Regions from separate parts of the Bradyrhizobium ottawaense genome, predicted to be linked through region 1. Evidence: predicted binding sites of a transcription regulator. Region 1 holds the regulator's gene; the other holds the start of a gene.
The links. The regulator LexA, encoded in region 1, represses DNA repair genes until DNA is damaged. The targets are predictions, from matches to a motif close to TGTTCNNNNTGTGTTCNG.
Positions count from the first base shown of each region.

Region 2: a site for LexA is predicted at 5,842-5,859, ahead of uvrA (excinuclease ABC subunit UvrA). Genes of this name have one in related genera too.

Region 1 is NZ_CP029425.2:4,078,138-4,090,499, forward strand. It holds gene gltX (glutamate--tRNA ligase) at 1-415, opposite strand, end outside; gene CIT37_RS19515 (glutamine--tRNA ligase/YqeY domain fusion protein) at 582-2,258, shown strand; gene CIT37_RS19520 (SgcJ/EcaC family oxidoreductase) at 2,266-2,652, shown strand; gene CIT37_RS19525 (DUF2171 domain-containing protein) at 2,855-3,088, shown strand; gene CIT37_RS19530 (ComEC/Rec2 family competence protein) at 3,185-5,461, shown strand; gene CIT37_RS19535 (GAF domain-containing protein) at 5,471-6,412, opposite strand; gene CIT37_RS19540 (hypothetical protein) at 6,629-7,063, opposite strand; gene lexA (transcriptional repressor LexA) at 7,626-8,327, opposite strand; gene CIT37_RS19550 (molybdopterin molybdotransferase MoeA) at 8,504-9,715, opposite strand; gene CIT37_RS19555 (hypothetical protein) at 9,944-10,150, opposite strand; gene CIT37_RS19560 (HAD-IA family hydrolase) at 10,321-10,944, opposite strand; gene CIT37_RS19565 (alpha-hydroxy acid oxidase) at 10,959-12,092, opposite strand.
Region 2 is NZ_CP029425.2:4,200,084-4,212,445, forward strand. It holds gene CIT37_RS20095 (SRPBCC family protein) at 1-452, shown strand, start outside; gene CIT37_RS20100 (YVTN family beta-propeller repeat protein) at 455-1,408, shown strand; gene CIT37_RS20105 (HAD family hydrolase) at 1,490-2,128, opposite strand; gene CIT37_RS20110 (RNA 2'-phosphotransferase) at 2,193-2,744, shown strand; gene uvrA (excinuclease ABC subunit UvrA) at 2,771-5,746, opposite strand; gene CIT37_RS20120 (outer membrane protein) at 6,033-6,779, opposite strand; gene CIT37_RS20125 (outer membrane protein) at 7,017-7,691, opposite strand; gene CIT37_RS20130 (outer membrane protein) at 7,927-8,676, opposite strand; gene CIT37_RS20135 (single-stranded DNA-binding protein) at 9,124-9,621, shown strand; gene gyrA (DNA gyrase subunit A) at 9,979-12,362, shown strand, end outside.

The sequences.
Region 1 (12,362 bases):
CGTTGGACGGGGCTGTCGCGGGATCGCGGTCGCGCCACATCCCGTCATAGAGGCGGGTGCGCCCTTCCGCGCGCGCCTTCTCGCGCATGGCGGCGAGTTCCTCGGCGGTGGCGTAGCAGCGATAGGCCTTGCCGTCGGCGAGCAACTGCTCGGCGACCTCGCGGTGGCGCGCGGCACGGCTGAACTGGTAGATGACCTCGCCGTCCCAGCCGAGCTCCAGCCATTTCAGACCATCGAGAATGGCGCCGATCGCCGCCTCGGTGGAGCGCTCCCGGTCGGTGTCCTCGATCCGCAGCAGCATCTTGCCGCCGTGCTTCTTCGCGTACAGCCAATTGAATAGCGCTGTGCGGGCGCCCCCGATATGGAGGAAGCCGGTCGGCGAGGGAGCGAAGCGCGTGACGACGGAATTGGTCATTCTTGGCAGGGCCTATGCTTTGGAGGCGGTGGTGTATAGCAGGAACGGGACATAAACAAAGCCCGTCGGCGGACCTGCCAGGCCCCGCTTGAGGCCTGCTTAAGCTCTTGGCTCAGCCTCCCGAATTTGGCAGAAGAACCGCTGATTTCCCGACAGGATTTTCGTAATGACAGAACCGGTGGCAGCTGAGGTTGGGCGCGATTTCATTCGTGACATCGTCCAGGCCGACCTCGACCAGGGCAAATACAGGGAGATCGTGACCCGGTTCCCGCCGGAGCCGAACGGCTATCTGCATATCGGCCATGCCAAGTCGATCGCGCTGAATTTCGGCATCGCCCAGGAGTTTCCGGGCCGCTGCCATCTGCGTTTCGACGACACCAACCCGGTCAAGGAAGAGCAGGAATATATCGATTCCATCCAGGCCGACGTGCGCTGGCTCGGCTTCGACTGGGGCAAGAACCTGTTCTTTGCCTCCGACTATTTTGACCGCCTGTACGAATGGGCGGAGCAGCTGATCCGCGACGGCCTCGCTTATGTCGACGACCAGACCCAGGAGGAGATCCGCCTCTCGCGCGGCACGCTGACCGAGCCCGGCAAGAACTCGCCGTTCCGCGACCGCAGTGTGGACGAAAACCTCGGCCTGTTCCGCCGCATGAAGGCCGGTGAATTCCCGAACGGCACGCGGGTGCTGCGGGCCAAGATCGATATGGCAGCCGGCAACATCAATCTGCGCGATCCCGTGCTGTACCGCATCCTGCATGCGCATCATCCGCGCACCGGCACCAAGTGGCACATCTATCCGAGCTACGATTACGCCCACGGCCAGTCGGACGCCATTGAAGGCATCACGCATTCGATCTGCACGCTGGAGTTCGAGGACCACCGGCCGCTCTACGACTGGTTCATCGAGAAGCTGCCGGTGCCGTCGCAGCCGCACCAGTATGAATTCGCGCGGCTCAACCTGACCTATACGCTGCTGTCCAAGCGCGTGCTGACCCAACTCGTCCGCGACGGCCACGTCGCGGGCTGGGACGATCCGCGCATGCCGACGATGGCGGGGATGCGCCGCCGCGGCGTGCCGCCGGCCGCGCTGCGTGAATTCGTCAAGCGCATCGGCGTTGCCAAGGCCAACAGCGTGGTCGACGTCGGCATGCTCGAGTTCTGCATCCGCGAGGAGCTGAACCGCACGTCGCAGCGACGCATGGGCGTGCTGCGCCCGCTCAAGGTGGTGATCGAGAACTATCCGGAAGGGCAGACCGAGGAGCTCGAGGCGATCAACCATCCGGATGACCCGTCCGCCGGCACGCGCAAGATCACGTTCGGCCGCGAGCTCTATATCGAGCAGGACGACTTCATGGAGAACCCGCCGAAGAAGTTCTTCCGCCTGTCGCCGGGCAACGAGGTGCGACTGCGCTACGCCTATTTCGTCAAGTGCACCTGCGTGATCAAGAACGACAAGGGCGAGGTGGTGGAGCTGCGCTGCACCTATGATCCCGCGACCAAGGGCGGCAACGCGCCCGACGGCCGCAAGGTCAAGGCGACGATGCATTGGCTGCCGGCGGCGGCGTCGGTGCCCGCGGAGATCCGCATCTACAACCAGCTGTTCGCCAATCCGAGCCCGGACGCCCAAAACTTCGCGGCCGATCTCAATCCGAACTCGCTGGAGATCCTCAGCGACGCTCGGATCGAGGCATCGGTCGCAGCGAGCAATTCGACCGAGCCGATGCAGTTCGAGCGGCAGGGCTATTTCGTCCGCGACAAGGACTCGACGCCGGGCAAGCCGGTGTTCTCCCGCACCATCGGCCTGCGCGACACCTTCGCGAAGGAAGTCGCAAAAGGGTGATGCGCATATGAGCAACGAAGCCGACGCCATCGTTTCCGCCATCATCGCGAAATGGTGCGCCGGCTTCGCGACGCTCGACGCCGCCGCGCTCTCGTCGCTCTATGCGAAAAACGCGTTCTTCTTCGGTTCGAACCCGAAACTCTATCGGGGCAGGGACGGTGTTGCCGATTACTTCAACGGCCTGCCGCGCTGGCGCAAGCCGAGCGCCATATTCTCCGACGTGAACGCAGCGCAGGCCGGCCCCGATCTGATCAACATGGCCGCGACCATCTCGTTCGACCTCGCCGGCGAGCGCCCTGATCTCGTCGTCAAGATGAGCTGGGTCATCATCCGCGAGGACGGCGACTGGAAGATCGTCAATCACCACGCTTCGGCGAAGGCGCCGCTGATCTGATTGGCGCTCTTCATCAGTTTGTCATTCCGGGATGGCCCGAAGGGCCAGGCCCGGAATCCATAACCCCAGCTTGTGGTTATGGATTCTCCGATGCGCAATTGCGCATCATAGCTCGCGCCAAGTGGCGCGCCCCGGAATGGCAGCAGAATACGAACCGAAGCTCTCTCCGCGCGTTGAGGTGGCTCCAACCAAGGATCCCACCATGCAGAACATTGCAGAGCATATGGAAGTGATCGGCGCCGACGGCGTCCATGTCGGCACCGTCGACAAGGTCGAGGGCAACCGCATCAAGCTGACCAAGAAGGACAGCGGCGAGGGCAGCCACAAGGGCCACCATCACTTCATCGACAAGGGCCTCGTCGCCGGTGTCGAGGGTAACAAGGTGCGGCTGTCGGCCAAGGCGGATGTCGCCGTGACGATGGAAGAGGAAAAGTAGGGGGAGGCTCCCTTCGTTCTCGGTTTGTGCCGCTATTCGCGCGGCCGCACGTTCCGGTAGCCTTGGCGGCAATCGCGTCGCGTAGGATGCAGGGATATGGCGGAGCCGGGCCGGCCAGCACGGTCCCAGGGTATAGCCGGGACGTGGCCGGTCGGTCGTGCTGCGCAGGCGGGCGGCTTGGTGCCGGCGGGCTTTGGCGCCTGGTCGGCAATCGTCGAGACGCTGCGTGAATGGGCCCGCGCGGAGGCCGGCGCCGGGCGACTGTTGCCGTGGGTGCCTGTCGCCTTTGGCGGTGGCATCGCACTCTATTTTGCCGCCGATCATGAGCCGGTGCTGTGGGTCGTTGCTGCGACGGCTATCGCGCTCACGTTTGGCGCGGTGCTGTTGCGGCGGAGCCGGCTGTTTGCGCCTGCGATCATGATTGCGGCGGTCGCTTCCGGCTTTGCCGTGGCAACCTGGAAGACGGCGCGCATCGCCCACCCCGTGCTGGCCAAGCCGCTCTATTCAGTGTCGCTGTCGGGTTTCGTCGAGGCCCGCGATATCCGCGAGCGAACCGATCGTTTCGTGCTGCGCGTCACGGCCATGGAGGCGCAGCGCAGCGAGGTCAAGCTGGAACGCGTCCGCCTGTCGGTGCGCAAGGGCACTGCGCCCGAGGTCGGCAGCTTCGTGCAGCTCAAGGCGCGGCTGATGCCGCCGCTCTCGCCGGTGCGCCCCGGCAGCTACGATTTTTCGCGCGACATGTTCTTTCAGGGCATCGGCGCCTCCGGCTTCGTGATGGGCGCGATCACGGCTTCAGTCCCGCCCGATGCCGGCGGCCTGCGGCTGCGTTATGCCGCCTTCATGCAAGGCCTGCGCGATGCGATCGACGCCCGCATCCGCGCCACGCTCGAGGGCGACAACCGCGCGATCGCGACAGCGCTGCTCACCGGGCGGCGCGATGCGATTTCCACGCCGGTCAACGACGCGATGTTCATCTCGGGGCTCGGCCATGTGTTGTCGATCTCCGGCTATCACATGGCGGTCGTCGCCGGCGTCGTCTTCTTCGCGGTGCGCGCACTGCTGGCCTTGATCCCGGGACTGGCGGCCGGCTTTGCCATCAAGAAATGGTCGGCGGCCGCAGCGCTGGTGGCGGCTGCGTTCTATCTGCTCTTGTCTGGCGCGGAGGTCGCGACGCAACGTTCGTTCTTCATGACGGCGGTGGTGCTGATCGCCGTGATGGTCGATCGCCGCGCCATCACCTTCCGTACGCTCGCGGTGGCGGCGCTGATCGTGCTCGCGGTCGCGCCGGAAGCGCTTGTGCATCCGAGTTTCCAGATGTCCTTTGCCGCGACGCTGGGTCTCGTCGCGCTGGTACAGATCGGCATGCCGAACCTGTTTGCCTCACCCGATCATTCGGCGACCGCGCGCGTCGCGATGTGGGGCGGCCGCGAGATCGCGATGCTGTTCCTGGCCTCGCTGATCGCCGGGCTTGCGACCACGCCCTACGCCGCCTTCCACTTCCACCGCGTCACGCCCTACGGCGTGCTCGCCAATCTCGGTGCGATGCCGGTGGTCTCGGCGCTGGTGATGCCGGCGGGGCTGCTGGGATTGCTCGCAGCGCCGTTCGGGCTCGACGGCGTGTTCTGGTGGCTGATGGGGATCGGCATCGACTGGATGGTCGCGGTCTCGCGCTGGGTGGCGGCATTGCCGGGCGCGGTCGGCCGCATCCCGGCGTTCGGCATCGCGCCGCTGATCGCAGCGAGCCTGGGGGTCATCGTGATGGGCCTGTTGCGTACGCCGTTGCGCTGGGGCGGTGCCGTCGTGCTGCTGGTTTCCATCGGCTGGGGGCTGTCGGTGCGGCAGCCCGATATCCTGATTGCCGGGGACGGCGCGAGCGTCGCGGTGCGGGGCGGCGACGGGCGTTTGCATCTGATCAGGGCAGGCAAGGACAATTTCGTGCTGAGGGAGTGGTTGGCTGCCGACGCCGATCCGCGCGATGCCGGCAGTAGCGCGCTGGCGAGCGGCATATCGTGCGACGAGTCGGGCTGCGTAACGCCGCTCGCAGACGGACGGCTGGTCGCGCTGGCCTCGCGCATCGACGCGTTGGCGGACGATTGCAACCGGGCTGCACTGGTGGTGACGTCAAGGCCCGCGCCGCCCGATTGTGCGGCGATGGTGGTGGATCGGCAGCGGCTCGCTCGCCAGGGCGCGCTGGCATTGACCCGGCGTGGCGACGGCTTTTCGGTTCAGGCGGTGAGGGCAAGAGGCACGAACCGCCCGTGGTTACCGGCCGGTGCGGGCGAAGGTGACTTCGACGGCAGCCTTGCGCAGAAGGCGGCTCCCCGCAGCCGCGACGCAACGCCATCGGAGACCGACTTGCAGGCCGACGATTGACGCCATCGATTACAGATACCAGGCCAGCACGGCTTCGAGCTTTGCCTTGCCGATGACCGGCAGGGCCACCATTCGGCTCAGCCCGGCTGCGCAGGCCTCAGAGCCCGCGATCGAGCCGTCATGAGTGAGATCGTCGTTGAGCGCGGGCATGCCGGCGGCCCAGGCGCCGCCGATGCTGCCTTCGCCCCTGGCAATGGAATTGGCGGCATAGCGGGCGGCAAGGTCGGTCTGCGCGCTGCAATCGCCGGCGCGAAAGACCAGCGCCGAACGGGCCTCGTTCGGGACCCAGATCTCGAAGCGTCGCGCAATCGGCGTTGCCTGCGCGGAGAGGAAAGTCAGGACCCAGGTTTGGTCGGTGCCGGTTCGGTAGGGCACGCCGACACCCAGATTGATCCCGACCTTGGCTGCGTCCTCCCAGCGCAGGAAGCTCTTGGCGTCGTGCAGGTCCTTGATGATCAGCGGCAGGCCCGCCTTCCAGGTGCGTCCGGGAAGTCCGAAGCCGCGAGGAAATTTAGTGTGGCGCGAGTTGAATTCGAACATGTCCGCCGCGCCGTAATAGCCGTCGACGAGGCCCATCTCGTGGGAGAGATCAGGATCGTTGTGCCAGAGTTCGATCGCGCCGACATGCGCCTCGTCGTCGCCGCAGAACAGCACCATCACGGCTTGCAGAAATTCGCCTGCAAACACCGGCACCGCCACGCCGCAGGTGAGGCCGGCGGCGACGGCCTGATCGGTCCGCTTGAAATAGGAGTTGGCGAATTTCGTGAGGATGACGGGATGGCCGCAGGCCCAGGCCTTGCCTGGAAGCCCCTCGTCATATCCGAAGTGCAGATCTTCGCTGACGGCCTTGAACGCGGACAGCCCTTCGTCGTAGAGGCCGCCGCCGAATTCCAGCCGCATGCGCGTCCGGTCAGGCACCCAGAGTTCAACGACGCGAATAAAGGTTTTCATCGAGCGTGTCCGCCGCCTCAAACCACGACAGCATCGGTCATTTGGCTGCGGAGCGGAGGTTCAAAATTCAGGCAGGACGGCCCAAACTTCGTGCGGCGACGAGGTGCGGCGGCGCTCGCCGATCGAATTTCGTGAAACACAAACCCACCGGGCTCGCCGGCATCGGCCGGCGACGGCATTTCAATCCTGGCCCCGGACCCGCCGGGCCGGAGGGCGTCAGCCGATCGGCAGTCGCGTGACCGTCGGGCGACTGTCGGCGATGATCTGCGGCTTGTGCTCGCGCTCGCCGATCGGCTGGGTCACCGGCAGTTGCAGCACGGTTGCGCGCTGGCCCTCGACGAGCTGCGTCACCAGCACGGATTTGCCGTCCGGGAATTCGATCGCATCATGATGGCGATCGGGAATGTGCGGATCGATCTTGCCGAACTTGCCGACGCGGGAGTTGACGGTGCGCGTCCAGATCCAGCGGTTGTCGTAACGGACGTTATCGGCGAAGGCGAGCTCCGTTCCCGGCAGCAGGCAGACCGCGACGGAGAGATCGGCTTCGGAGGCGAAGCCGCGCGTCGAGGTGCCGCGGAATGTTGTCGTGACGATCGTCTCGCCGACTTCTGCGGGGCGCGTCGCGACGGCATGCAGGCTGTAGTCACACATCGGGTGCTCCTCTATGCAGAGATAGCGACCCGCACCCCTTTTGGAGGCGCAGGCCCCTACCAGAGTGGAAGCACGTGACGGTCTGCTTGGTTGTAGGCAAATCTGCGGCTGGGATCCGCGAGCCCCGATCACATTATCTTTTCCATCTTTTCCGAATTCGATAGGAACAAAGTCGGCTTCCGTGCATTTGGCAGGCGCGCGTCAACGACCGGCGAAACCAGCCAGCCCGAGTATCGTCAGCTCGGCTGCGTGCGCGCTGCATTGCGGTTGTTGCGGATTTTCTGGATCACGGCCGTGTCCTAGCCGACATGAATGATGCGACCAGCGTTGCTGCGGCTGCGCTCAAACGATCCGGCGCATTTGGGCTGTCCCCCTCGAACTCGCAAGGCCGCGAAGCGATGTTGCTTCCCGCGGCCTGCCGAGGATGTCGCGAAAGGGGGAGGGGCCGGACAATCTGTGCAGAACCAGAAAGACTATCCAGCCGGAGCGGACCATCATCCGCTCCAATCTCTGATCGGCGATGCCGACCGAAGGCGCGCGCGAGGCGCTGAAGACTCCGGTATCAGTACTTGCGGTAAAGCCCGATCAGCTTGCCCTGAATCTTCACGCGGTTCGGCGGCAGGATGCGCACCTCGTAAGCGGCATTGGCGGGCTCCAGCGCGATCGAGGCGCCGCGGCGGCGGAAGCGCTTGAGCGTGGCTTCCTCGTCGTCGATCAGCGCCACCACGATGTCGCCGGTATCGGCGCTCTCGTTGCGCTGGATCAGCGCCATGTCGCCGTCGAGGATGCCGGCCTCGACCATGGAATCGCCGCGCACTTCGAGCGCGTAATGCTCGCCGGAGCCGAGCATGTCTGGAGGCACGCTGATGGTGTGGCTGCGTGTCTGCAACGCCTCGATGGGGGTGCCGGCCGCGATGCGGCCCATCACGGGCACCGCAACGGGCCGCTCGCCCTCGTCCGCGGACGGGCTGGAGCTCGCGCGCAGCTTGCCGAGATTGCCCTCGATGACGCTTGGCGTGAAGCCGCGTCGGTTGCCGGCGGCAGCTTGGAGCTCCGGCAGCTTGATCACTTCGATGGCCCGGGCGCGGTTGGGCAGCCGGCGGATGAAGCCGCGCTCCTCGAGTGCGGTGATCAGGCGGTGGATGCCTGACTTCGAGCGCAGGTCGAGCGCATCCTTCATCTCGTCGAAGGACGGCGGCACGCCGCTTTCCTTCAAGCGTTCGCTGATGAACCGCAGAAGCTCGTATTGTTTGCGCGTTAACATCTCGACCAAAGTCCCCCGGTTGATGTCGTTCGATTCCGAGACGATGAGTTCAGCGATAAGCCGCTACATCCTCGAAACAAATCATGAACGGACACTATATGTTCGATACATGTTCCGCAACTGCTTAATTTACCGTGAACAGAGCGAAACTCGCCGAATGCGTGTGGCCGCGCAGTTCAGACGGGGAGCCGCAGCACTTCGCAGGGGCTGCCGGCCTCGGCCTTTGGCGCAAGCGGTGCGCGCACGAGAAGTACCTGTGCTGCAGCAAGATTCGCAAGCAGAGAGGAGTCTTGATGGCTGACGGGAAGGGCGACGAGCGTGCCGTCGTCGCGCAGCTCCAGGCGCGCGCGCAGATAATCCTCGCGCTGGTCATTGGCGCCGAGATCGCGGCCCAGCACGGCGCGCTCGCGACGGTGATGAATCACCGAACGGCCCGACAGCGCGCGAATCAGCGGTACCATGAACAGGAAGGCGCACACGTAGGACGACACGGGATTGCCGGGCAGGCCAATGACGCTCATCGTCCCTAAGCGTCCGTGCATCATCGGCTTGCCGGGCCGCATCGCGATCTTCCAGAACGCCAACGCGATGCCTTCGTCCTTCAGCGCCTGCTGGACCAGATCGTGGTCGCCGACCGATGCGCCCCCGGTCGTGACCAGGACGTCGGCGCCGCTTTCGCGCGCGCGGCGGATGCCGGCGGTGGTGGCCTCCAGCGTATCGGCGGCAACACCGAGGTCGATGGTCTCGGCGCCCTCGCTGCGGGCGAGCGCGTGCAGGGCATAGCCGTTGGAATAGACGATCTGGCCGTGCCCGGGCGTTGAGCCCGGCATCACCAGTTCATCGCCGGTGGCGAGGATCGCGACCTTCGGACGACGGCAGACGGCGAGTTGCGGGTGATTCATTCCAGCGGCGAGGGCGAGATCGCGCTCTGTCAGACGGGTTCCCTTGCGCAGGAGGACGTCACCCTCGCGGAAATCAACGCCGGCGGGGCGGATGTGCCGACCCACGATCGCGGCTTCCTTGATCGTTATTTGCTTGCCCTCGGCGATCGTGTCCTCCTGGATCACGACTGCGTCGGCGCCGTCGGGAACGACGCCGCCGGTGAAGATCCGCACGGCTTCGCCGGCGGCGACCCTCTCCGTGAACGGACGGCCCGCTGCGACCTCACCGATCAACGTCAGCCTGGAATCGATCGTTGCCGCATCGGCCGCGCGCACGGCGTAGCCGTCCATCGCCGACATCGCCTGGGGCGGTTGGGTGCGCCGCGCAGCGACGTCCTGCGCGAGCACGCGATGGTAGGCTTCGTCGAGTGAAACCATCTCTGCAGGCAGCGGCTCTGCACCCGCCAGCACCGCAGCAAGGGCGTCGGAAACCGGCATCAAGGCCACGGCGAAACTCCTGCTCGGCACGTTCGGACGAAATGTTCCGACAGTCTTCTAGCCGAGCGCGGGGGCAGAGGCAAAAATGCGGAGCGGGCACGATTTATCTTGCCGCTTTCCGGCCCTGGATCGAAGGCAGGCTCAGGCTTGGCGTGGCATGATCCAGAGAACGAGGCCGATCGGCAGGAGGGTGGCCATGGCGAGGACGAGAATGACGAGTGCCACGGCCGGCATCGCTCAACTCCCGCTCGGCCGGTCCGGCCCGTCGTCCAGCGCGACGTCGGGAGCCTTCGGCCCTTGATCCTTGTCGGGCAGCGGATCGGCCTGGGATTTCAGGTCGGCGGCCTTGCTGATCAGCTTGGCGGAAAGGTCAGAATCCGAGGTGGTTCTTGCGAATTCAAGCAGGAGAGAGGCTTGCTTGGTGAGATAGGTTTTGCCCAGCACGTCCATAAGTCCGGTGTAGAAGTCCCAACGGACTCAAGAGTCCGGAAGGGGCCATTCCGTTCCCGGAACTCCGTACAAAAATGCACAAAGCGCTCTGGTTCCTCATTTTGGGCAAAATTGGCTCCGGGAGGGCTGCCCCGACGTTGGCGCCTCCCGATGAGCGGAGATCGTCAGATGCCCAATGCCTTCAAGGCGTTCTCGACGTCGCGCGGCGACGTCACATGCACCGCCGTCAGCCCGCGCGACCGCGCGCCTTCGATGTTCTCGGCGAGGTCGTCGAAGAACACGATACGTGCTGCGGGCACGCCGATCGCGGCGACGACATGGTCGAAGGCTTCCGCGTCGGGTTTGCGCAGGCCGATGCTGGACGACAGATACAGCGCGCGGAAATGGCCGAGCAGTTCGCCATATTCCTTCGAGAAATAGTCAACATGCGGCCGGTTGGTGTTGGAGAAGGCATAGAGCGGCATCTGTTTCGCCGCGCGCGGCAGCAGCTCGGCGATATCAGGCATCTCGCCGGCGAAGATCGCGTTCCAGCCTTCCAGGAACTGGGCGTCCGAAATGCCGATGCCGAGCGAAGCACGCAGCGAAGCGAAATAGTCCTCGTCGCTGATCTTGCCGACCTCGTGCAGCCGGTAAGCCTCGTCACGCACATAGCGCGCGACGATGGCCTCGGGCTGGCAGCCGGCATGTCCCGCCCAGCAGGCGATCGCCTTGGAGAAGTCGATGTCGAGCACCACGCGCCCGAGATCGAACAGCAGCGCATCCGCGCTGCCGGGAGAGAGCGATGTCATTGCGTCCTTTTCACTCAGTATCGATACGGATCGTGGTCGAACAGCGGGAATGCGCTGAACACGCTCGGCGCGTTGGTGGCGGTCGCCGGATGCAGGCAGGATTTGTCGACCTCGGCAAATGACGTGGCGCCCAAAAGGCCGAGGCAGCGCAGCACCTCGTCCTCCAGCAGCTCCAGCATCCGCGCGACGCCGGCCTCGCCAGCCGCCGCCAGCGCCCAGCATTGCAGCCGGCCGATCCCGACCAGGTCCGCGCCCGCCGCGATCGCCTTGACGATGTCGGTGCCGCGACAGATGCCGCCATCGACCATGATCTTGGCGCGGCCCTTCACGGCCTCGACGATCTCGGGCAGCACATGCATGGCGCCGCGGCCATGGTCGAGCTGGCGGCCGCCATGGTTGGAGACGTAGATCCATTCGACGCCGTGATCGACCGCGATCTGGGCGTCCTCGGCGGTGGCGATGCCCTTCAGGATCAGCGGAATTCTGAACTTGTCCTTGATCATCTTCACGGTCCGCCACTCCAGGCCCTTCTGGAAATCGCCGCCGGTGGCACGCAGGCGGCTCTCGCGAACGTAGCGCTTGGCGATGTCACGCTCACGACGGCTGTAATGGGCGGTGTCGACGGTCAGGCAGAAGCCGGCATAGGCGTTCTTCTCGGCCCGGCTGACGACATCCGCGACAAAGGCATCGTCGCCGCGGACATAGAGCTGATAGAGCCGCAGCGCATCGGGTGCGGCTTCGGCGGTCTGCTCCAGGCCTGGCTCGGACACCGAGCTCAGCATGTGCGCCGCGCCGAAGGTGCCGGCAGCGCGCGCGACGCTCGCCGCGCCATCCGGGTCGAAGATCTCGAGCGCGCCGACGGGGGCGAGCACCACCGGCAGGCGCATTTTGCGGCCGAACTGCTGAACCGAGCCGTCGACCTTTCGGACGTCGCGCAGCACCCGCGGCCGGAAGGCGATCTCGTCCAGCGCCATGCGGTTGCGGCGCATCGTGGTTTCGGTCTCGGCGGCTCCGACGATGTAGTCCCAGGCGTTCTGGTTGAGGTTGGCCCGCGCTTTCCGAATGAATTCGTGCAGGTTTTGGAACGGCTCGTTGCTGGCGCCGAGCTCGACGTTCCGTTCCGGCCGGATCCGGGGTGCTTCGTTCATTGTTATCCTCCCGAGAATTTGAAGCCTTGTGTCATCGCCTAACCCGTCCAGCGTTCCAAAACCATCCTAAAATGGCATGGCTGCGCGGCGTGGACGGGCGCACCGATTCCCCCTTTAGGTCCCTTTGGGGGCGGGCCAGTCCTGCAACGTTGCCAAAAGTTTAGGCCCGAACGAAGCGATTTTTGCGGTGTACCGGTCGGCGGTGCATCCCGGCCTTGAAGAAACCAGAATGGTATTGTGAAAAGTGGATTGGATCGCCAATTGCATGGC
Region 2 (12,362 bases), 120 kb from region 1:
AGGTGCGGGAATCCATCGAGATCAACGCGCCGCAGGACAAGGTCTGGGCCGCGATCCGCAACTTCCAGGACATGGGCTGGCTTCCGCCTGTCACCAAGACCACCGGCGAGAAGGGCAACGAGATCGGCGCGACGCGCCAACTGACGCTGACGGGCGGGGCGACTGTCGATGAGGAGCTCTACAAATACGAGCCCGACATGATGAGCTATTCGTACCGGATCACCAAGGTCGACGTGAAGGTGCTGCCGGTGACCAATTATTCCTCGACGTTGACGGTGTCGCCGGCTTCCGACGGCAAGTCCAAGCTGGAATGGGCCGGGGCATTCTACCGCGGCTTTCCCAACAACGATCCGCCGCCGGAGCTGAGCGACGAGGCCGCGGTGAAGGCGGTGAGCGGGCTCTACAAGGCCGGCCTCGAAGCCCTGAAGAAGAAGATCGAGAGCGGTAGCTGATCGTGCGGATGCTGGTTCTGGCGGCGCTCGCCGCCAGCCTTTGTCATGCCAGCCTCGGCAGCGCCGCTGCCGAGGAGGCGTTCGTCACCAACCAGCTCAGCGACGATCTGATGGTCGTGGATCTCGCCGCCGCGCGTAGCGTCGCGACCATCCCGATCGGCGGCAAGCCGGCCGGCGTCGCCGTCAGCGCGGACGACCGCTTTGCCTATGTGACGAGCCCGGACGCCAAGGCGGTGACGGTGGTGGACGCCGCAGCCCGGCAGGTGGTCGGGCGGATCGAGGTCGGCGGCGGGCCGCTCGGCATTGCCGTGGCGCCCGATGGCCGCACCGTCTATGTCGCCGATTGGTATGCAGCTGCGGTGCGGGTGATCGACGCCGCGAGCCGCAGCGTCACGGCCAGCATCGCGGTCGGCGCCTCGCCATCGGGCCTGGCGGTGACGCCGGACGGCAGGCTGCTGCTCTCGGCCGACCGCGACGACGACATCGTCTCGGTCGTGGACACGGCGACGCGCCAGCGCAAGGCGACCGTCAAGGTCGGCACCCGACCATTCGGTGTCACCATCGATGCCGAGGGCAAGCGCGCCTACACCGCCAATGTCGGCTCCGACGACGTCTCCGTGATCGACATCGCCGCTGGCCGCGAGGTCGGCCGCGTGCCGGTCGGCATGCGCCCCTATGCGGTGGCGCTGACGCTGGGCCGGGGCTTCGTCACCGACCAATATGGCGGCACCGTCAGCGTGTTCGATCTGGCGAGCCTGAAGCCGGTCAAGCGCATCAATGTCGGCGACTATCCCGAAGGCATCGCTGCGACCGCCGACGGCAAGCGCGTCATCGTCGCCTGCTGGGAGAGCAACACGCTAAGCATCATCGACGCGACTGATCTGAAGGTGATCGGCGAGATCAAGACCGGCGACGGCCCAAGGGCGTTCGGGGTGTTCCTGCGCAGGACGGAGTAGGGTGTGTAGGGTGTGTAGGGCGGATTAGCGAAGCGTAATCCGCCATCTTGCATCGACGATCGGTCGGCGGATTACGCTTCGCTAATCCGCCCTACGATTACACAACACGTCCGCAATCTCGTCCATCCGCTCGAACACGTGATCCGGCCCGTGCGCGCGCAGCGCCGCCGGGGCCGCATAGCCCCAGCACACTGCGCCGCAGGCAATCCCGACGCTGCGCGCTGCCTCGATGTCACGGACCTCGTCGCCGATAGCGACGACCTGGTTTGGCGCCACGCCGGCGCGGCGGATGACGCGGTGGAATTTCGCGGGCTTGCCGAACAGCGATGCCGAGCAGTCGAAATGCGAAAACAGCGCGGCGGCCTCGCCAAGCTTTTCGCGCGCATTGGCCTCGCTGTCCGATGTCACCAGCGCGAGCTGCACGCCGTTGTCCGCCAGCGTCCGCAGCATGGTCTCGACACCTCCAAACAGCGGGATCTCGCTAGCTGCCTCTCCCTTCAGCCGCCGCGCATGCCGCGCGATTGCCGGTAGCTTCCACAAGGGTACCTCAAGGTGGCTGAGGATCTCGCGCGTCGAGGCATGCCGCAGTCCCTCGACGTCCTCATCCCGCACGCGGCGAAAGCCGAAGCGGTCGGCGATGTCGTTGACGGTGCGCAGGAACCACGGGAAGCTGTCGGCCAGCGTGCCGTCGAGATCGAAGATGGCGAGGGTGTAGGGCATGGGGGAAGGGGAGTCTGGTCGAGCTAAGTGGCCGGATGTACAAGACGGAAGCAGGAAGACAAAGATGCCGGTCGATCAGATTCAACTTAGCAAGTTCTTGAGCTTCGTGCTGAGACACAAGCCCGATGAGATCGGCTTGACGCTTAGTGCCGAGGGCTGGGTCAATATTGACGAATTGCTTGAGAAAGCCAATGCAACAGGGACGATGTTTGACCGAGCTGACCTGCTCGGCGTCGTCGCAAGCAGCGACAAGAAGCGATTTTCGCTATCAGCCGACGGACTGAAGATCCGGGCCGCCCAAGGGCACTCTGTATCGGTGGAGCTCGGCTTGCCACCCCAAGAACCGCCCTCAGTCCTCTACCACGGGACGGCGACGCGATTTGTCGAAGCGATCCTCGCGGAGGGCTTGAAACCGCAGGCGCGCCAACAAGTGCACCTGTCCTCCGATGAGGAGACCGCGCGGCAAGTGGGGCAGCGCCATGGCAAGCCCCACATCTTCAAGGTCGATGCCGGCGGCATGTATGCGCGCGGTTTCAAGTTCTATCGCGCCGACAATGGGGTCTGGCTGACCGATACAGTGCCGCCGGAGTTCTTAGCCCCGGCGACGAGCAAATGACATAATGGGAAGCCGCGGAGAGGCTGCTACTCCGCCGCCTCGCTCGTGCTCCTTCGCTTCGGCTTCCTCGCCTTCTTCAGCACCGGCTCCAGAAACTTGCCCGTGTAGCTCCGCGGCGCCTTGGCAATGTCCTCCGGCGGGCCCCAGGCGACGATCTCGCCGCCGCCGTCGCCGCCTTCGGGGCCGAGGTCGATGACCCAGTCGGCGGTCTTGATGACTTCGAGATTGTGCTCGATGACGACGACCGTATTGCCCTGCGCGACGAGCTCGTGCAGCACTTCCAGGAGCTTCTTGACGTCGTGGAAGTGCAGGCCGGTGGTGGGCTCGTCCAGGATGTAGAGCGTGCGGCCGGTGGCGCGCTTCGACAGCTCCTTGGCGAGCTTGACGCGCTGGGCTTCACCGCCCGAGAGGGTCGTCGCTTGTTGGCCCACGTGGATGTAATCGAGCCCGACGCGGTGCAGGGTCTGAAACGTCTCGCGCACGCGCGGCACCGCCTTGAAGAACTCGGCGGCTTCCTCGACGGTCATGTCGAGGACGTCGGCGATGCTCTTGCCCTTGAATAGCACCTCCAGCGTCTCGCGGTTGTAGCGCTTGCCCTTGCAGACGTCGCAGGTGACGTAGACGTCGGGCAGGAAGTGCATCTCGATCTTGATGACGCCGTCGCCCTGGCACGCCTCGCAGCGGCCGCCCTTGACGTTGAAGGAGAAGCGGCCGGGCTCGTAGCCGCGCGCCTTGGATTCGGGCAGGCCGGCGAACCATTCGCGGATCGGCGTGAAGGCACCGGTATAGGTCGCGGGGTTGGAGCGCGGGGTGCGGCCGATCGGCGACTGGTCGATGTCGATGATCTTGTCGATGTGCTCGAGGCCCTCGATGCGGTCGTGCGGGGCCGCACCCTCGCTGGCATTGTTCAGCTTGCGGGCGATGGACTTGTAGAGCGTGTCGATCAGCAGCGTCGACTTGCCGCCGCCGGACACGCCGGTGACGGCGGTGAACAGGCCGAGCGGAATTTCGGCGGTGACGTTCTTGAGATTGTTGCCGCGCGCATTGACCACCTTGATGGTGCGGCGATGGTTCGGCGGCCGCCGCTCCGGCACCTCGACCTCGAGCTCGCCGGTCAGGTACTTGCCGGTGAGCGATTTCGGGTTGCGCATGATCTCGGCGGGCGTGCCTTCGGCAATGATGTTGCCGCCATGCATGCCGGCGCCGGGGCCGATGTCGAGGACGTGGTCGGCGAGCAGGATGGCGTCCTCGTCATGCTCGACCACGATCACGGTGTTGCCGAGGTCGCGCAGCCGCTTGAGGGTGTCGAGCAGGCGCGCGTTGTCGCGCTGGTGCAGGCCGATCGAGGGCTCGTCCAGCACGTAGAGCACGCCCGTCAGGCCCGAGCCGATCTGCGAGGCCAGGCGGATGCGCTGGCTCTCGCCGCCGGACAGCGTGCCGGAGGAGCGGGAGAGGGTGAGGTAGTTGAGGCCGACGTCGAGCAGGAAGGTGAGACGCTCGCGGATCTCCTTCAGGATGCGGCCGGCGATCTCGTTCTGCTGCGCGTTGAGCGCCTCGGGCACGGTCTCGAACCATGCGCCGGCGCCCTTCACCGACAGCTCGGAAATCTCGCCGATATGCTTGCCGCCGATCTTGACGCAGAGCGCCTCGGGCTTGAGCCGAAAGCCCTTGCAGCCCTCGCAGGGCACGTCGTGGAAATACTTCGCCAGCTCCTCGCGCGCCCACTCGCTCTCGGTTTCCCGATAGCGGCGGTTGATGTTGGTGATGACGCCCTCGAACGGCTTCTTGGTGTCGTAGGAGCGCACCCCGTCCTCGTAGGAGAACTTGATCTCGTCCTCGCCGGAGCCGTGGAGGATGGCGTTCTGCGTCTTCTTGGCCAGGTCCTTCCACTTGGTGGTCAGCGTGAATTTGTAGTGCTTGCCGAGCGCAGTCAGCGTCTGCACGTAATAGGGCGACGACGATTTGGCCCAGGGCGCAATCGCGCCCTTACCGATCGCGAGCTCCTTGTCGGGGATGACGAGGTCTTCGTCGACATGCTGCTCGACGCCGAGGCCGCCGCAGGCCGGACACGCGCCATAGGGGTTGTTGAACGAGAACAGGCGCGGCTCGACCTCGGGAATGGTGAAGCCAGAGACCGGGCAGGCGAACTTTTCCGAGAACAGGATGCGCTCGGGTCCGCTCTTGTCGTGGATCTTGGCGGTCTTCTTCTTTTCCTCGGCGGGAGCCGCCGCCGGCGCGTCGGCGAATTCGACGACGGCGAGGCCTTCGGCGAGTTTCAGCGCGGTCTCAAAGCTCTCGGCGAGGCGCTGGCCGATGTCGGCGCGCACCACGATACGATCGACCACGACGTCGATGTCGTGCGGGAATTTCTTGTCGAGAACAGGCGCTTCCGCAAGCTCGTGGAAGGTGCCGTCGATCTTGACGCGCTGAAAGCCCTTCTTGAGCCATTCGGCGAGCTCCTTGCGGTACTCGCCCTTGCGACCGCGCACGACGGGCGCGAGCAGATAGAGGCGGGTGCCCTCGGGCAGCGCCAGCACGCGGTCGACCATCTGCGAGACGGTCTGGCTTTCGATCGGCAGGCCCGTGGCCGGCGAATAGGGCACGCCGACGCGGGCCCAGAGCAGGCGCATGTAGTCGTAGATCTCGGTGACGGTGCCGACGGTGGAGCGCGGGTTCTTCGACGTCGTCTTCTGCTCGATCGAGATCGCCGGCGACAGGCCGTCGATCTGGTCGACGTCAGGCTTCTGCATCATCTCGAGGAACTGGCGCGCATAGGCCGACAGCGATTCGACGTAGCGGCGCTGGCCCTCGGCGTAGATGGTGTCGAAGGCGAGCGAGGATTTGCCGGAGCCGGAGAGGCCGGTGAACACCACCAGCTTGTCGCGGGGAATCTCGACGTCGATGTTCTTGAGGTTGTGCTCGCGCGCGCCACGGATCGTAATTGCGCGCAGGCTGGAGCCCGCGTTCTGTTGTTGGCGCTTCGCCTTGATCACTTCATCCATCCGAGTTGCCCTCAAGGAATCCCATGGGTGCGCGACCGCGCCAATAAAAAAGGCGCGCTCGCCCGGAACCGGGATCGGCGCCGATGGGGTTGTCAGCGAACGTAGGAAGAACGGAGACGGATTTCCAGTGGGACTTGCGAATCGTCAACGGAATGTTGGCGCGCTGGCGGCATCTGGCAGCAGTTGCTGTGCGGAACTGCGCGGGAAGCTGCCGCGAAAACAAAAAGGCCGGCGCAAGGCCGGCCTTTCGTGACGATGGGACGTCGGTAGCGATCAGGACTTCAGATCAATACCGGGCGACCACGGGGCCGCCGAAAGTGTAGTTGAGGCGGACGGTGCCCATGTCGACGTCCTGCTTGATCCGATCGATACGGTCGTTGACGCCGAGGATCGTGAACGAGTTGTTGCGCTTGCCCATGAACAGATGGTCGTATTCGATCGCCACGGACCAGTTCGGTGCGAAGCCGAATTCGATGCCGGTGCCGACCGCGCCACCCCAGCGCGTCTCGCTTGCGCTGTCGAGGACCACGCCGCCCAGCAGGCCGTTATATTTGGCGTGCGTGACGGCCGCGCCACCCTTCACGTACCAGAGCACGTTGTTCCAGGCATAGCCGACCTGGCCGGTGAACAGGCCAAGCGCGTCGATCTTGGTCTGGTTGACCAGCGGCCCAAGCACCACGCTCGTATTCGAGCCCTTCAGGTTGGCCCAGTCGCCTTGGGCTTCAAGGCCGAACACCCAGTTGGCCGACTGCCAGCGATAACCGACCTGTCCGCCGACGACGCCGCCGGTCGCATTGTGACAGCCTTCAGCCGTGTCCGGACCCGCAACACCGAAGATGTTGTTGACGTCCCAGCAATTGCGGCTCGAGGCGCCGCCGCCGTTGATACCGATGTAGAAACCGCTCCAATTGTACATCGCGATCGGCGCGACCGGAGCCTTGGTGTAGGGGCGGGCCGCCAAATCGGCCGCCGAGGCCGGTGCCAACGCGCTGAGTGCGAACAAACCGGCCGAAGCCAGCAAAAGCTTCTTCATATCCATTCCCCAGTTCCGTTTCTCTTTCTGACCTTCCGGAAAGCGGAAGAGCCAGCGGACCTATGACCCGACTAATGTCACTGCTTTACACCATTAAAGCCAAAGGTTGTGTCACCCGGGCGCCACATCTCTCCGAAAACGCGAGCGAGCCGGTTGGCGCGCGAAAAAACAAAAAAGCCGGCGCGAGGCCGGCCTTTCGTGACGATGTGACGTCGGTAGTGATCAGTGCTTCGCAGATCAGTACTTGGCAACCACCGGGGCGCCGAAGTGGTAGTTCACGCCGACCTGCACGGTGTGGAAGTTGAGCGTGCCGGTGGTGATCGGAGCGCCGAGACCGGAGAAGTAGGTCTCGCCACCGAGGCTGCGATAGAGGTACTCGCCCTTGACCGACCACTGCGGAGCGAAGAACGCCTCGACGCCGGCGCCGACGGTCCAGCCCGAGTGGAACTTGCTGTCGGAGACAGTCACGCCGAGCGCGCTGACGCTGACCTTGTTGTCGATCCAGGCGTAACCACCGGTGCCGTAGAACAGCACGTTGTTGACGGCCCAGCCGATGCGGCCGCGGACGGTGCCGAGCGCGTCGGTCTTGGACGACACGGTGAGGCCGAGAGCGGTCGCCGAGGCGCTGACGTCAGCCCAGGAGCCATCGGCCTCGATGCCGAACACGACGTTGCCGGTCTGCCAGTTGTAGCCGGCGGTGCCACCGACGAAGCCACCCTTCATCTTCGGGTCGCCGGAAGCGCTTTCCCAGGCGCCGCCACCGACGATACCGAGGTAGAAGCCGGTCCAGTTGTAGACGGCCGCCGCCGGAGCGATCGGAGCCTTGGTGTAGGGGCGGGCTGCGAGGTCGGCCGCCGAGGCGGGCGCAGCGAGAGCGAACAAACAGGCCGAAGCCAACAAAACCTTCTTCATTTTCAACTAATCCCAGTCCCAGTTTCTGTTGTTGCCTTCCTGACCGGAAGGGCAGCGGACTCAACGGCCCAACTGACGCCGTACTTACACCACCAAAGCCGCAAGTTGTGTCTCCGAAAAGCCACAGCGGTCGAAAAGGTGATGGTTACTGACTTATTGCCTCCCGTTCATGTCGCGCCAAACGAAAAAGGCCGGCGCGAGGCCGGCCTTAGACGTCAATGATATCAGATGGATATCAGTAGCGCGCGGCGACCGGCGCACCCCAGTTGAAGTGATAGTTCACACCTGCCTTGACCGTGTGAACGGTATCGGTCCACTCGGAGCGGTTGGTCACGACGGGGCTGTACTGAATCGTGCTCTTGCCGAAATCGATGTAGTTGTATTCGACCTTGGCCGACCAGTTCGGAGCGAACATGTATTCCGCGCCGGCGCCGACGGTCCAACCCCAGCGGGTGTTGTTCTGGATGAAGACGTTTCCGGGGATGCCATCGTAGCGATGCTGAATGTCGCCGACCGCAGCGCCGCCGCTGACGAACAAGAGAGCGGGGCCGGTCGAGTAGCCGAGACGGCCCTTGATGTCGCCGAAGCCGCGGATTCTCGTGAAATAGGTGTCGCCGAGGCCGGCATTGATCTCGGCAGAACGTCCGTTGATGTCAGCCCAATGATAGTCGCCCTCGATGCCGAACACCCAATTGGCCGCCTGCCAGTTGTAGCCGACTACGCCACCGACAAAGCCGCCGGTGGTGTCGTAGTTCTGACTTCCAGCAAAGATCGCCGTATTCGGACCGCCAAAGAAGGTTTCGTCGCTGCGGCCCCAGGCACCACCGCCCTGCACACCAATGTAGAAACCGGTCCAGGTATAGATCGGAGCGGGGGGCGCGATCGGCGCCTTTGTATAGGGACGGGCTGCAAGGTCGGCAGCACCGGCCGGAGCCGAGAGGGTCAGCGCAACCGCGCCGGCAAAGCCAATCAAAATCTTCTTCACTGTAATCTCCCCAGTCGTGTCCGCCTCTCTGAGTTCCCCAAGGCGGACTATCAGGCGCGAGGCCCATTGCATCAATTCCAAGCACGACGATAGCTCGATTCTGCGGCAGAGTCCGTGCCCGGAGTGCAACAGTTGGGTGTAATCGACCTACCTCTAACTTAATGAATGTTAAGTGATTTTTGCCGTTCACGGGAACCCGATTTGGTTCCATCCCAATTGCCATCACATCGCCATTTAGACGCCATCCCGTCTCCACATTTGGTGGCGATTTCTGCAGGAACAAATCTGGAACAGACCGCCGGTCGGTGCTATATGTGGGGATAACCTTGGGGGTGACGGGCTGAGCAGCCCCTGCAAGCGTATAGGGTCGCCTTAACAGGGCGCAGAGGAACGCAGCAGCGCGCTCGGCCTTAGGAAATTCAGTGGCATTCGGAGTGGAGAGCGGCGATGGCGGGAAGCGTCAACAAGGTCATTCTGGTTGGAAATCTCGGCAAGGATCCTGAAATCCGCCGCACCCAGGACGGGCGGCCGATCGCGAATCTGAGCATCGCGACCTCCGAGACCTGGCGCGACAAGAACAGCGGCGAGCGCAAGGAAAAGACCGAGTGGCATCGGGTCGTGATTTTCAATGAAGGGCTCTGCAAGGTCGCCGAGCAGTACCTGAAGAAGGGCGCGAAGGTTTACATCGAGGGCGCGCTGCAGACCCGCAAATGGACCGACCAGAGCGGCGTCGAGAAATACTCGACGGAGGTCGTGCTCCAGGGCTTCAACTCGACGCTCACGATGCTCGACGGCCGTGGCGGCGGCGGCGGAGGCGGCAGCTTCGGCGACGAGCCGGGCGGCGATTTCGGCTCCTCCGGACCCGTCAGCAGCGCACCGCGCCGTCCCGTGGCCGCCGGCGGCGGTGGCCGCAACAGCGACATGGACGACGACATCCCGTTCTGAGCAGGGACCGGACGATGAGGGGGCGCAAGCCGGCTGAGCGGCGCCTTCCCATTTCGTGTCAGCAAACCTTACTAATCGGCAGAAAGGGCTCGGGATTTCCGGGCCCGCTTCATGTTTGGGTTGAACTCGGATTGCGCCAGCGCAATCGCGTCGATGGCGCGCGCCGGCCGCGCGATTGACGAGGTCCCGGAGGTGATTTCGGAAGGCCTGTTCCGGGTCCCTCCGAGACGCTCTCCGTAAGGCCGTAAGTTGTTGGAAAAATAAGCGGAAAAAGCGCTTCCCTGAAGCCTGCGAGGGTGGTTATCACGGTCTCGATGCGCTATATGATTCCTAGCTAAAACCTCACCGGATTTCCCCTTGGCTGACGACGACGACAAGCCCGGCGACCAGCCGGCGCAACCCTCGGATATTCGCCCCGTCTCCATCTTCGAGGAGATGAAGAAGTCCTATCTCGACTACGCCATGAGCGTGATCGTGGCGCGGGCGCTGCCTGATGCCCGCGACGGCCTGAAGCCTGTGCACCGCCGCATCCTGTACTCGATGAACGAGCAGGGGCACACACCGGACAAGAAGTACGTCAAATCCGCCCGCGTGGTCGGTGACGTCATCGGTAAGTATCACCCGCACGGCGACCAGTCGATTTACGACGCCATGGTCCGCATGGCGCAGGACTTCTCGATGCGCGTGCCGCTGATCGACGGCCAGGGCAATTTCGGCTCGGTCGACGGCGATCCTGCGGCCGCCTATCGTTACACGGAAGCGCGGCTGACCAAGGCGGCGTTGGCGCTGCTGACCGACATCGACAAGGACACCGTCGATTTCCAGCCGAACTACGACAACAACGAGACCGAACCGTCGGTCTTGCCGGCCAAGTTCCCGAACCTTCTCGTCAACGGCGCCGGCGGCATTGCGGTCGGCATGGCCACCAATATCCCGCCGCACAATCTCGGCGAGGTCATCGACGCCTGCGTCGCGCTGATCGACAACCCCGCGCTCACCATCGACGAGCTCATCAACATCGTGCCGGGACCGGATTTCCCGACCGGCGGCGTCATTCTCGGACGCGCGGGCATCCGTGCGGCCTATCACCTCGGCCGCGGCTCGGTCGTCATGCGCGGCAAGGTCGCGATCGAGACCATCCGCAAGGAGCGCGAGGCGATCATCATCACCGAGATCCCCTACCAGGTGAACAAGGCGACGATGGTCGAGCGCATCGCCGAGCTGGTCAAGGAAAAGAAGATCGAGGGCATCGGTGACCTCCGCGATGAATCGGACCGCGACGGTTACCGCGTCGTCATCGAATTGAAACGCGACGCCGTGCCGGATGTGGTGCTGAACCAGCTGTACCGTTTCACGCCGCTGCAAACCAGCTTCGGCGTCAACATGGTGGCGCTCGACAGCGGCCGTCCTCGGATCATGCATCTGAAGGACCTGCTCGCGATCTTCGTCGACTTCCGTGAGCGGGTCGTCACGCGTCGCACCAAGTACCTGCTCGCCAAGGCGCGCGATCGCGCCCATATTTTGGTTGGTCTCGCGATCGCGGTGGCCAATATCGACGAGATGATCCGCGTGATCCGGACCTCGCCGGACCCGACCACCGCGCGCGACACCCTGATGTCGCGCGACTGGCCGGCCCGGGACGTCGAGGACATGCTGACCCTGATCGACGATCCCCGTCACCGCATCAGCGCGGACGGCACGATCCGGCTGTCGATGGAGCAGGCCAGGGCCATTCTCGATCTGCGCCTGCAGCGCCTCACCGCACTCGGCCGCGACGAAATCCGCGACGAGCTCGACAAGCTCGCCGGCGAGATCGCCGATTATCTCGACATCCTGCGCTCGCGCGAGCGCGTGCTGGGCATCATCAAGACCGAGCTTGCCGAGGTGAAGGCCGAGTTCGCCACACCGCGGCGCACCGTCATCATCGAGCAGGAAGGCGAGGTCGAGGACGAGGACCTGATCCAGCGCGAGGACATGGTCGTCACGGTGTCCCATGCCGGCTACGTCAAGCGCGTGCCGCTGTCGGCCTACCGGGCCCAGCGCCGCGGCGGCAAGGGCCGCGCCGGCATGCAGACCCGCGACGAGGATTTCGTCAGCCGCCTGTTCGTGGCCTCCACGCACACGCCGGTGCTGTTCTTCTCCTCGCGTGGCCAGGTCTACAAGGAGAAGGTCTGGCGTCTGCCGATGGCCGCGCCGAACGCGCGCGGCAAGGCGCTGATCAACATCCTGCCGCTGGAGCAGGGCGAGCGCATCACCACCATCATGCCGCTGCCGGAGGACGAATCCACCTGGGGCAACCTCGACGTGATGTTCGCCACCACGGGCGGCAATGTCCGGCGCAACAAGCTGTCGGACTTCGTCGACGTCCGCCGCTCCGGCATCATCGCCATGAAGCTCGACGACGGCGAGTCGATCGTCGACGTGCAGATCTGTACCGAGCGCGACGACGTGCTGCTGACCGCCGCCGGCGGCCAGTGCATCCGCTTCCCGGTCCCCGATGTGCGCGTGTTCACCGGGCGCACCTCGATGGGCGTGCGCGGAATCGCGCTCGGCGAAGGCGACAAGGTGATCTCGCTGGCGATCCTGCGCCATGTCGAGACCACCTCGGACGAGCGTTCGGCCTACCTGAAGATGCGCCGCGCCGTCGCCGGCGAAGCTGCGGCCGAAGATGCCGCCGTGGACGCCGAGGCCGAGGAGACCTCCGGCAGCTTCCAGCTCGCGCAGGAGCGTTACGCCGAGAT